Regions from separate parts of the Klebsiella sp. PL-2018 genome, predicted to be linked through region 2. Evidence: predicted binding sites of a transcription regulator. Region 2 holds the regulator's gene; the other holds the start of a gene.
The links. The regulator PurR, encoded in region 2, represses purine synthesis genes. The targets are predictions, from matches to a motif close to CANGCAAACGTTTGCNTG.
Positions count from the first base shown of each region.

Region 1 (5,971 bases), 570 kb from region 2:
CCAAAAATACATATTTAGTTACATAGAATTTCCTTTTGTTACTCATATGCGATATTGGTAGCATTTTCAGGCTAGCGAAACGTTGTTCTGAATGGAAAGATGCCTCCAGACACCAAACTATCATCAATAGTTCTGTAAATTTTTATTGACGAAACTTATTGACGGCAGTGGCAAGTGTTCATAAAAAAATATAAATGAGGGTAATAAATAATGATGAAGCGCAAAATTCTGGCAGCGGTAATTCCTGCCCTGCTGGTAGCCGGTGCAGCTAACGCTGCAGAAATCTATAACAAAAACGGCAACAAACTGGACTTCTACGGAAAAATGGTTGGCGAGCACGTCTGGACCACCAACGGCGACACCAGCAGCGATGATACCACCTACGCCCGTATCGGCCTGAAAGGCGAAACCCAGATCAACGATCAGCTGGTCGGCTACGGTCAGTGGGAATACAACATGGATGCGTCCAATGTTGAAGGTAAACAGACCACCAAAACTCGTCTGGCTTTCGCAGGCTTAAAAGCCGGTGAATACGGTTCATTCGACTACGGTCGTAACTACGGCGCCATCTACGACGTTGAAGCGGCAACCGATATGCTGGTTGAATGGGGCGGCGACGGCTGGAGCTACACCGACAACTTCATGACCGCGCGTACCAACGGCGTAGCCACCTACCGTAACTCTGACTTCTTCGGTCTGGTTGACGGCCTGAGCTTCGCGCTGCAGTACCAGGGTAAAAACGACGCTTCTAGCCGTGATGTTAAGAAACAAAACGGCGACGGCTTCAGCACCGCGGCAACCTACGCGTTTGACAACGGCATTGCGCTGTCTGCAGGCTATGCGAACTCCAACCGTAGCGGCGATCAGAAAGCTGACCGTCAGGGCGAAAAAGCTGAAGCATGGGCAACCTCCGCTAAGTATGACGCGAACAACGTCTATGCTGCGGTCATGTACTCTCAGACTTACAACATGACGCCGGAAAACGAAGGCAACTACTTCGCTAACAAAACTCAGAACTTCGAAGCCGTTGTTCAGTATCAGTTCGACTTCGGCCTGCGTCCGTCCATCGGCTACGTACAGACTAAAGGTAAAGACCTGCGCTCTCGCGCTGGCTTCTCCGGCGGCGATGCTGACCTGGTTAAATACGTCGAAGTGGGTACCTGGTACTACTTCAACAAAAACATGAACGTCTACGCTGCGTATAAATTCAACCAGCTGAACGACAACGATTACACCAAAGCCGCTGGCGTTGCGACCGACGACCAGGCCGCAGTGGGTATCGTTTACCAGTTCTAATCTGCAGTACACCCCTTCGTGATATGCCTAAAAAGCAGGACTTCGGTCCTGCTTTTCTGCTTTCCTGAGAGGAAGATCGTAACTTTCAAAAACCTTCTCGCTTTTTGTCGCAAACGGTTGGCAATTAACATAACTCCCGTTAACCTGATAGCGGATTTCCCTTCAGTAATCACAATGGAACCTCGTCATGTTTGAGAACATTACCGCCGCCCCTGCCGACCCAATTCTGGGCCTGGCCGATCTGTTTCGTGCCGATGACCGCCCAACAAAAATTAATCTTGGAATTGGTGTTTATAAAGATGAAACGGGTAAAACACCGGTCCTGACTAGCGTGAAAAAAGCAGAGCAGTATCTGCTGGAAAATGAAACCACTAAAAATTATCTGGGTATCGATGGTATTCCGGAATTTGGCCGCTGCACCCAGGAGCTTCTGTTCGGGAAAGGAAGCGCAATTATCAATGATAAACGCGCCCGCACCGCGCAAACGCCCGGCGGTACAGGTGGCCTGCGCGTCGCCGCCGATTTTCTGGCGAAGAACACCGACGTTAAACGTATTTGGGTGAGCAACCCCAGCTGGCCGAACCATAAAAGCGTGTTCAATTCAGCCGGGCTGGAAGTTCGCGAATACACCTACTACGATGCCGCTAATCACAAACTCGACTTCGACGGGCTGCTGGCCAGCCTGAACGAAGCGCAGGCCGGCGACGTGGTTCTGTTCCACGGCTGCTGCCATAACCCAACCGGCATCGATCCGACGCTGGAGCAGTGGCAACAGCTGGCGCAGCTCTCCGTAGAGAAAGGCTGGCTGCCGCTGTTTGACTTTGCCTACCAGGGCTTTGCCCGCGGCCTGGAAGAAGATGCTGAAGGCCTGCGCGCTTTCGCCGCTCTGCATAAAGAGCTGCTGGTTGCCAGCTCCTACTCGAAAAACTTCGGCCTGTACAACGAGCGCGTGGGCGCCTGTACGCTGGTCGCCGCTGACCAGGAAGCGGTAGACCGCGCTTTCAGCCAGATGAAGTCGGTTATCCGCGCGAACTACTCAAACCCGCCCGCTCACGGCGCCTCGGTAGTGGCGACCATTCTCAGCAATGACGCGCTGCGCGCCATCTGGGAGCAAGAGTTGACCGACATGCGTCAACGCATCCAGCGTATGCGTCTGCTGTTCGTTAATACCCTGCAGGAAAAAGGCGCCAGCCGCGATTTCTCTTTCATCATTCAGCAAAACGGGATGTTCTCGTTCAGCGGCCTGACCAAAGAGCAGGTACTGCGTCTGCGTGAAGAGTTCGGAATTTACGCGGTGGCGTCCGGACGTATAAACGTCGCCGGTATGACGCCCGACAACATGGCGCCGCTGTGCGAAGCGATTGTTGCCGTACTGTAACCTCAGCGCAGGGCAAACAAAAGGCCGCATGTGCGGCCTTTTTTATATGCTGGCTTCGGTCACCAGACCGGCATTTCATCCTGCAGGAATGGGTTGTGCAGACGCTCATAGCCAAGGGTCGACATCGGTCCATGACCCGGAATAAACGACACGTCATCGCCCAGCGGCAACAGCTTGCGCTTAATCGCATCGATCAGTTGGCTATGGTCGCCGCGAGGGAAGTCGCTACGCCCTACTCCGCCTTTAAAAATCACATCGCCAGAAATCAACAGTCGGGAAGCAGGATCGAAGAAGACCACGTGCCCCGGCGTATGGCCTGGGCAGTGCAGCACCTGTAGGGAAATATTCCCCACGCTGACCGTATCGCCTTCGTTCAGCCAGCGATCCGGCTGCAGCGGCTGGCAATCTTCCAGACCGAACATCCGGCTCTGCGCCGGTAGTCCTTCCAGCCAGAACTCATCTTCTTTTTCCGGCCCAATAATCGGCACGCCATAATGTTGTGCCAGCTCCGCCGCCGCACCAACGTGATCGAGATGACCGTGCGTGAGCAGAATCTGCATCAGGCTAACGCCTGCCGCCGCGACTTCCTGTTTGATTCGCTCAGCATCACCGCCGGGATCGACCAGCGCCGCCAGTTTGGTTTGTTCACACCAGATTAAAGAACAGTTCTGCGCGAACGCGGTAACCGGAATAATACGATAGTTCATGAGGCTCCTTTCGTTACCAGTGCCGTACTGGCCCGGTATCAATATGCACAAAGTTGCTACGTGGGTAGTATCCTACACCACCTGTGCGCATAGATAACGCGGCTTTGCGAACATTGCTTAACGAAATGCCTTCAATATGAAAATCCATGGCCTGGCCTTTAGTGTGGTAGCTGTGTTTTGCCACACCCCGGCTACGCGCGCGAAGCTCATTATTGGTATCAACAGAACGATAACCGGAAATAAGCTGGACAGGCTTGTTGGTACCAAGTAATCCCTGCAAACGATAGAGTTGATCGAACAAACCGGGATCGATGGACTTAATCTTATTCGCGCGATAATCACGGAAAAAATGATTAAGTCTTGCTAATTCATCCTGAATATAGCCTCTGCCATCGAAAAACTCCGCCTTGAGTGATTCACCGGTATGCAGGTTGTTCAGCGTCAAAATACGCGGTCGGGGGGTCGAGAGGGTGGCAAATGCCGGCGCAGGCAGAATGGCAGCAGCACCGAGCGCGGCTCCACCTAACGCCAGCAGTTTGCGGCGATTAGCGTCAAATTTGTCCATGATAATCAGGTCTACAGGTAAATGAATCGTAATATACTTTTCCCGCAATGCGCCCGTTAGCCGCCAGCACGCGCTCGCTCCCCTACGGCTAATAAATATCAGCTATGGAGAACGGGCTGCTTACTGCCACAGCGCCTTTGCAGGATTATATGTATATGCACTTCTGGCGCACGAAAGGCACCTTACCGGGCATTATTGCCAACGTCAAGGTAGCCTAACCCCAGTAAACTCGGGCCTTGCAGCGTGCAAGGCCCGTTTTCACACAGAGGTAGGACAACCAAATCCGTTGAACTACTTCATTTATCTGATTAATTGTTCAGCTTTAGGTAGAATTTGTGCGCTGGATCGCGCGGTGAGATCGTAATTGTAAATATCTGTTCGATATTGTGTACGTCCATCAGCGCCGACGAACGCGGTCAAATAATAGAGATTAACCGGGATATTCTGGCGAATATTAACGTAGCGGGTATTCCCCTGTTTAAGCGCATCTGAAATACGCGAATCATTCCAGCCAGCATCCTGAAGCAGCATATTGGCCAGTTCTGAGGCTTTATTCACGCGCACGCACCCGGAACTCAGCGCGCGTCCATCACGCTGGAACAGATTGTGATTGGGCGTATCGTGCAAATATATCGCATCTGAACTTGGCATATTGAATTTATAGCGCCCCAGCGAATTGCGCGCGCCGGGAGCCTGCTGGAAGCGGAACGGCAGATTCGATGCGGTTATCGTTTCCCAGTCCACCTGATACGGGTCGATAGTCTCTTTGCTATTCCAGCCGCGCATCATCGTATAGCCGTGCTGCTCAAGATAGCCTGGGTTATTGCGCACCTTCGGCAGAATATCGTTGCGCGCCAGCGTCGGCGGAACGTTCCACGGCGGGTTGACCACAACGTTGTTCAGCGCACTGCTCATCATAGGGGTTTTGCGGTCCGGACGGCCAACGATAACCCGCGATGCCAGCACCTGGCTACCGTCCTGGTAATAGACCAGCGAAAAGGCGGGAATATTCACCATAATTCCGGTCGCCAGATTACCCGGCAGCAGGCGCAAACGCTGGATATTCAATGCCAGCACGCCGGCGCGCTGCGCAGGAGAAACGTTGAGCCAGTCGCGGGTCGCCTGACCAATCACGCCGTCTGCGCCCAGTCCCTGCCACGCCTGGAAGCGCTTAACGCCCTCCACTAACTGGCGATCGTAAACGCCACGGCCGCTGCTTTTGGCCTTTTTCCCGGCGGACGGACTCACCACCTCATCGCCGGGCAACGAAATTTTTGCCGCGTCATCCAGCATACCGGTGCGCTGTAAAATTTCGCGCAGCGCGCCGGCATCGTTGCTCCATTCCCCCGGGCGCAGCGACGTCTTACCGGTGAGCTGCGGCCAGGGACGGGAATCGGCAACCTGAGCTAATAGCGCCTGATGCATTGCGGCATACTGCGGATGCTGCGGAGCCAGACTCGAAATAAACTGCGGCAGCGAACCGTTATCCAGCGCCACCTGCCACTGGTTAATCACCGACAGAGGCGGCGTCGACATGGCATACGGTTTCGTGCCATACAGCCAGCGGTTGCCCTGAGTCGGAATACCGCTAATAAAATGCAGATAGCCCATCATGGCGTCAGACAGAACGACATCCCGCGCCAGACCGTTCACTGCCGGGTCGGTCAACAGCTCAACCCAGGTGGTGAACTGCGGCTGAAAACCGGCGATAGCGACCTCAGCCAGCTGTTGTTGAAACGCCTGCACCGCCTCGCGGTTATCCCACATCGGTTTCATATCCCTGGCCGCATACAGCGATACCAGCGGATTCATAAATACGGGTTGATAACCGGACGGCAGTACCGCCTGAATCCCGGCGCGGCTCTTCGCTGCCGCATCGGCAGAAAGCGCCTGCTCGCCGGCCATTTGAGCGACCGCCGCGGATTGGTTTGCGCTTTGGCTTAGCGCGGAAGAGAGCTCGCTGATGGTGGCAGAGCTATCCGATGGTACCACTTCAGGCTCTTCAGCCTGGACATTGAACAGTGG
Region 1 is NZ_CP077673.1:2,001,215-2,007,185, reverse strand. It holds gene MKleb_RS09265 (porin) at 211-1,296, shown strand; gene MKleb_RS09260 (amino acid aminotransferase) at 1,484-2,674, shown strand; gene MKleb_RS09255 (MBL fold metallo-hydrolase) at 2,734-3,381, opposite strand; gene MKleb_RS09250 (YcbK family protein) at 3,395-3,946, opposite strand; gene ldtD (L,D-transpeptidase) at 4,247-5,971, opposite strand, start outside.
Region 1: the regulator PurR is predicted to act here: its motif matches at 1,403-1,420, upstream of MKleb_RS09260 (amino acid aminotransferase).

Region 2 (5,971 bases):
GCTGGAGGAGTGGCTGGCGGTACCGCTGTTCGAACGCCGTCATCGTGATGTGGAATTAACGCCGGCCGGCGTCTGGTTTTTACAGGAGGGGCGTTCTGTTATCAAAAAAATGCAGATCACCCGCCAGCAGTGCCAGCAGATAGCCAACGGCTGGCGCGGGCAGCTCTCTATTGCGGTGGATAATATCGTTAAACCCACGCGCATGCGGCAGATGATCGTTGATTTCTATCGTCATTTTGATGACGTCGAACTGATTGTTTTTCAGGAGGTGTTCAACGGCGTCTGGGATGCGCTCGCCGACGGTCGCGTGGAGCTGGCCATCGGCGCGACGCGCTCAATTCCGGTAGGGGGCCGCTACGCCTTTCGCGATATGGGAATGCTGAGCTGGGACTGCGTCGTCGCGAGCCACCATCCGCTGGCCAAAATGGCCGGGCCTCTGAGCGATGACGTCCTGCGCAACTGGCCGTCGCTGGTCAGGGAGGATACCTCGCGCTCGCTGCCGAAGCGGACCACCTGGCTGCTGGATAACCAGAAGAGGGTGGTGGTGCCGGACTGGGATGCCTCAGAAACCTGTCTCTCCGCCGGACTGTGCGTCGGTATGGTTCCCGGGCATTTAGCGCGCCCGTGGCTTGATAGCGGCGCATGGACGGCGCTGGAGCTGGAGAACCCCTTCCCGGACGCCGCATGCTGCCTGACGTGGCAGCAAAGCGATGCCTCGCCGGCGCTGCTATGGCTGCTGGATTACCTTGGCGATAGCGAAACGCTAAACCGGGAGTGGCTGCGGGCGCCGGAATGACCGACGCCGCGGGAAAGGTTAACGGCGATAATCAACAAACGGGCCGTCGGCCACGGAACGGCGCTCGACCAGGCGAGGGTGGACTTCAATCGACTGCGAGATTTCACGCTTATTAACGATGCGGTCCAGCAGCATGTTAAACGCCGCTTCGCCAAGAGAGTCTTTAGGCTGATGAATGGTGGTCAGCGCCGGGCTAAAGTAGCGGGCGTTGCGCACGTTATCATAACCGATCAGCGAAATATCCTGCGGCACGCGCAGACCCATTTCATCCGCCGCGCAGATGGCGCCCATCGCCATAATATCCCCGCCGCAGAAGATGGCCGTTGGGCGAGGATGCTGGCCGAGAATCTGCTGCATGGCGCGGTAGCCGGATTCCGGCTCAAAATCGCCCTGCACAATCCAGTTTTCCGGAACGCTAATATGCGCCTCTTCCATCGCTTTCATAAAACCTGCCAGCCGGCCTGCGCCGGTGTTACGCTCCAGCGGGCCGGGGATCACGCCGATATCGCGATGCCCGCGTTCAATAAGGTAGCGCCCGGCGATATAGCCGCCTTCAAAGGCGTTATCGACAACCGAGTCGGTGAAGTCGGCTTTTGCCTCGCCCCAGTCCATCACTACCATCGGAATATGACGATACTCTTCCAGCATGCTTAACACCGACTCCGGATACTCGGAGCACATCACCAGCAGGCCGTCTACGCGTTTCTGCGCCATCATTGACAGATAGGCGCGCTGTTTCTCAGGGTCGTTCCACGCGTTGCCGAGGATCAGGGTGTAGCCCTTCTGGAAGCAGCTCTTCTCGACGGCTTCGATAATCTCAGCGAAATAGGCCGCTTCGCTGCTGGTTGCCAGCAGACCAATAGATTTGGTGTGATTGACCTTCAGGCTGCGGGCAACGGCGCTGGGGGAGTAATGCAGTTCTTTTATTGCCGCCCACACCGCATTGCGCGTCTCTTCCGCAACGAATCGGGTTTTGTTAATCACATGTGACACTGTTGTAGTGGAAACGTTTGCGCGCTTCGCTACATCTTTAATAGTTGCCATTACTTCTCACTCCAGACCTTGACCTGATCGTCTGTTTATCGGTACGTAAACGTTTGCCTGTACACACCCTGGCGCCAAAATTGAGCATGGCATCACGTCGGGAAAACGACACAGAACGACAGGAAGGGGTCAATGGCCGATACGCTTTCAAATTAGCGTGGGATTTTGTCCGATCTTGGGGCAAAGGGGAAGAGCAAAAATGTGCATCACTCTAAATCTCGGAAGATTTTTACGCTATTCTGTGTAAAAATGAGCAAGCTCACTTTTCATGTGGGGATAATCAGGGGGAAAAATTGATGGATACAAATTTAAAGTTTTCGCTGACGACGACGATTATTGTTCTGGGTTTGATTGTTGCCGCAGGTTTGACCGCCGTACTGCACTAATTATGCGATAAGGGAGGGGCCGCTCTCCCTTTCTCTCCGCCATTATTATCATTTTCGCAAAAATCTTTTGCCATTTCGTTCACTTTTGTTTTTCTGTGATTGATGTCATGCTTTTGACTTCTGATGAGATGCCGTCGCGGAAGGCGGCCTGATGGAGTCCCTGCATGAAAATCAATTTTCCCCTGCTCGCGCTGGCGATCGGTGCCTTTGGTATCGGCACAACCGAGTTCTCCCCGATGGGGCTATTACCGGTTATCGCTAAAGGCGTGGACGTTTCGATTCCGGCGGCGGGAATGCTGATTAGCGCCTATGCCATCGGCGTGATGGTCGGCGCGCCGCTGATGACTCTGCTGCTCTCCCACCGCGCGCGCAGAAATGCGCTGATCTTTCTGATGGCGATTTTTACCCTCGGTAACGTACTCTCTTCCATTGCTCCGGATTACACCACGCTGCTGCTGTCGCGCATTATTACCAGCCTTAACCACGGCGCCTTCTTCGGCCTGGGTTCAGTGGTGGCGGCGAGCGTTGTGCCAAAACACAAACAGGCCAGCGCCGTGGCGACGATGTTTATGGGGCTGACGATAGCGAATATCGGCGGCGTTCCCGCGGCGACCTGGCTGGGCGAAACCATCGGCTGGCGGATGTCGTTTCTTGCCACGGCGGGGCTGGGCGTGATTGCGATTATCGGTCTGTGGTTTTCTCTACCGAAGGGCAGCGCCGGCGAGCGCCCTGACGTCAAGCAGGAGCTTTCCGTGCTGATGCGTCCGCAGGTGCTGTCGGCGCTGCTGACGACGGTACTGGGGGCAGGGGCGATGTTCACGCTTTATACCTATATTTCTCCCGTTTTGCATACCATCACCCACGCCTCTCCGCTGTTTGTGACCGCCATGCTGGTGCTGATTGGCGTCGGCTTCTCGCTGGGTAACTACCTTGGCGGTAAGTTTGCCGACCGTTCCGTTAGCGGGACGCTGAAGGGCTTTCTGCTGCTGCTGATGGTTATCATGCTGGCGATCCCGCTGCTGGCGCAATCGCAGGTGGGCGCGGCAATCAGTATGGTGGTCTGGGGCGCGGCGACCTTTGCGGTGGTGCCGCCTTTGCAGATGCGCGTGATGCGCGTCGCCCACGAAGCGCCGGGGCTGTCATCATCGGTCAATATTGGGGCTTTTAACCTCGGAAACGCGCTGGGCGCGGCGGCGGGCGGCGCGGTGATCTCTGGCGGCCTGGGCTATGCCTTTGTCCCGGTGATGGGGGCGATTATCGCAGGCGTGGCGCTACTGCTGGTGCTATTCAGCGGCCGGGCGCAGCCGGAAGAGGCGTTCGCCAACCGTTAATATTGCGTGAAGTCATACAATAACCGCAGAAGCTGCAAGGCTTCTGCGGTTTGCTTTTATGCAGCCAGATTAGCAGCAACAAACTTCCAGTTTACCAGCGCCCAGAAGTGCTCCAGATAGTTCGGACGGGCGTTACGGTAGTCGATGTAATAAGCGTGTTCCCAGACATCCACGGTCAGCAGCGGAGTTGCGTCGCTGGTCAGCGGCGTACCGGCGTTGCTGGTGGAGACAATAGCCAGGCTACCGTCGGCGTTTTTCACCAGCCAGGTCCAGCCTGCGCCGAAGTTTTTTACCGCTGCGTCGGTGAATTTGGCTTTGAAATCAGCGAAGCTGCCGAAGGACTTAGCAATAGCCGCCGCCAGTTCGCCTTGCGGTTCGCCGCCGGCGTTCGGCGCGAGGCAGTTCCAGTAGAAGGTGTGGTTCCAGACCTGAGCTGCGTTGTTAAAAACGCCGCCATCGGAAGAACGCACGATCTCTTCCAGGGTTTTGCCTTCAAACGGGGTGCCTTTGATCAGGTTATTCAGGTTGGTGACGTAGGCCTGGTGGTGTTTACCGTAGTGGTATTCCAGGGTTTCTGCGGAAATGTGCGGCGCCAGGGCGTCTTTTGCATATGGTAATGCAGGTAATTCGAACGACATTGCTACTCTCCTTTTTATAGTTTGCCTGCGTAATAACCATGTATTACGCAGGGTAATAATAGTAGCAAATTAAAAGATGTGGCAAAAGAGAGAGTTACCCTGCCGCCGCAGCGACAAGGCACAATTAGCGAATGGTTTTCGGCGTCATGACGCGACGCGCGCCAACGTAGTGGCGTACCCAGTAATCGTCGCTTAATGAGGTGATCTGAATATCGCGGCCGGTACGCGGAGACTGGATAAATTTGCCGTTGCCAACGTAAACCCCGACGTGATCGGCAGTGCCGCGCCCGCGGGTGCGGAAGAAGACGAGATCCCCACTTTGCAGCTCGCCGCGATCCACCGGACGGGCGTCGCGCAGGTGATACATCTCATTGGCGGTGCGCGGAATGTGAATTTTAACCAGGTCCTTATAGGCGTAATAGACCAGACCGCTACAATCAAACCCGGTACGCGGAGAGGTGCCGCCCCAGCGATAGGGTTTGCCAATCTGATCCATCAGCTTGGACATGGCGGTGCTTTGCGCCTTTTGTACCCGAGCTTTATGCGCGTCGGCAATGGTCAGCTGCGGCTCGTCGGCAACCGGTTTGCAGCGGGTTTTATAGCCTTTACGCACCACGCACTTTTTCTGCACGCTTGCGGTTGCCAGCTTGCTTTCCGCTATCGACCTTGTCGAGCTGGCGCACAGTTTTTTATAGCCTTTGCGTAGAACGCATTTTTTTGTGGCGCTGGCAGTCTGGCGTGACGCGGTTGATTTGCTGCGGCTGGCGGTCGACGTTTTCTTGCTGGGGGTTTTGGCGGTGGTTTTACTTTTAGAACTGGCTGCTTTTTTCTTACGCTCTGCGGTCGTGCCCTTGGCCGGATGCGCTTTTGGCGTGGCCGAAGCGTGCGTATGCCCGGAAGCATGCGCCAGCGGCGTAAGTGAAATAGATGTGAAAAGTAATGCACAGAGCGAAATCGCGATTTTGTTAAGACGCGCCACTGAGCAATCCCCTGATTAAATTACAGACATATACAGATGCCTGACGATGAATGACAAACCGCATCGATTCTAAAGCATAAAATCGTGGAGAGTTACTACTCTTTTGTATCTAACGTCTCGTTTGGTTAACATTTGCAAAAAAATGCTTCCGTCAGCGGTACCCGCGCGTGAAAAACGCGCAACGCGTTGCCGCGTATAGCAATAAAATGATATTTTTAAGGCAACTTATGCCGACAGAAGATAAAATGTGGCAAGTGAAAAAAATGTTATTATCGGTCCTGCGCCCAGGGCGCTACAATGACAAATTACTGCCGTAAAGAAGTTTAAGGAAGCACGACAATGAGCACGACTTTAGAAAAAATCCAACGTCAAATCGCTGAAAACCCGATCCTGCTGTACATGAAAGGGTCGCCGAAGCTGCCAAGCTGCGGTTTCTCCGCTCAGGCCGTTCAGGCGCTCTCCGCCTGTGGCGAACGTTTTGCCTACGTCGATATCCTGCAAAATCCGGACATCCGCGCAGAGCTGCCGAAATACGCTAACTGGCCGACCTTCCCGCAGCTGTGGGTTGACGGTGAACTGGTCGGCGGCTGTGACATCGTGATTGAAATGTATCAGCGCGGCGAACTGCAGCAGCTGATCAAAGAAACGGCCGCGAAGTACAAGACTGACGAACCGAAAGCCGAGTAATTCGGCTGCCAATAAAAAAGCGACTTCCGGTGAAGTCGCTTTTTTTATCGCTTACTCTTCGGCCACGGGTAATGGCCAGCCGCCAAGGCGCTTCCAGCGGTTGACGATTT
Region 2 is NZ_CP077673.1:2,567,641-2,573,611, forward strand. It holds gene punR (DNA-binding transcriptional activator PunR) at 1-796, shown strand, start outside; gene purR (HTH-type transcriptional repressor PurR) at 815-1,840, opposite strand; gene MKleb_RS11875 (cytochrome bd-I oxidase subunit CydH) at 2,137-2,226, shown strand; gene MKleb_RS11880 (MFS transporter) at 2,391-3,557, shown strand; gene sodB (superoxide dismutase [Fe]) at 3,614-4,195, opposite strand; gene MKleb_RS11890 (C40 family peptidase) at 4,320-5,174, opposite strand; gene grxD (monothiol glutaredoxin 4) at 5,514-5,861, shown strand; gene rnt (ribonuclease T) at 5,913-5,971, opposite strand, start outside.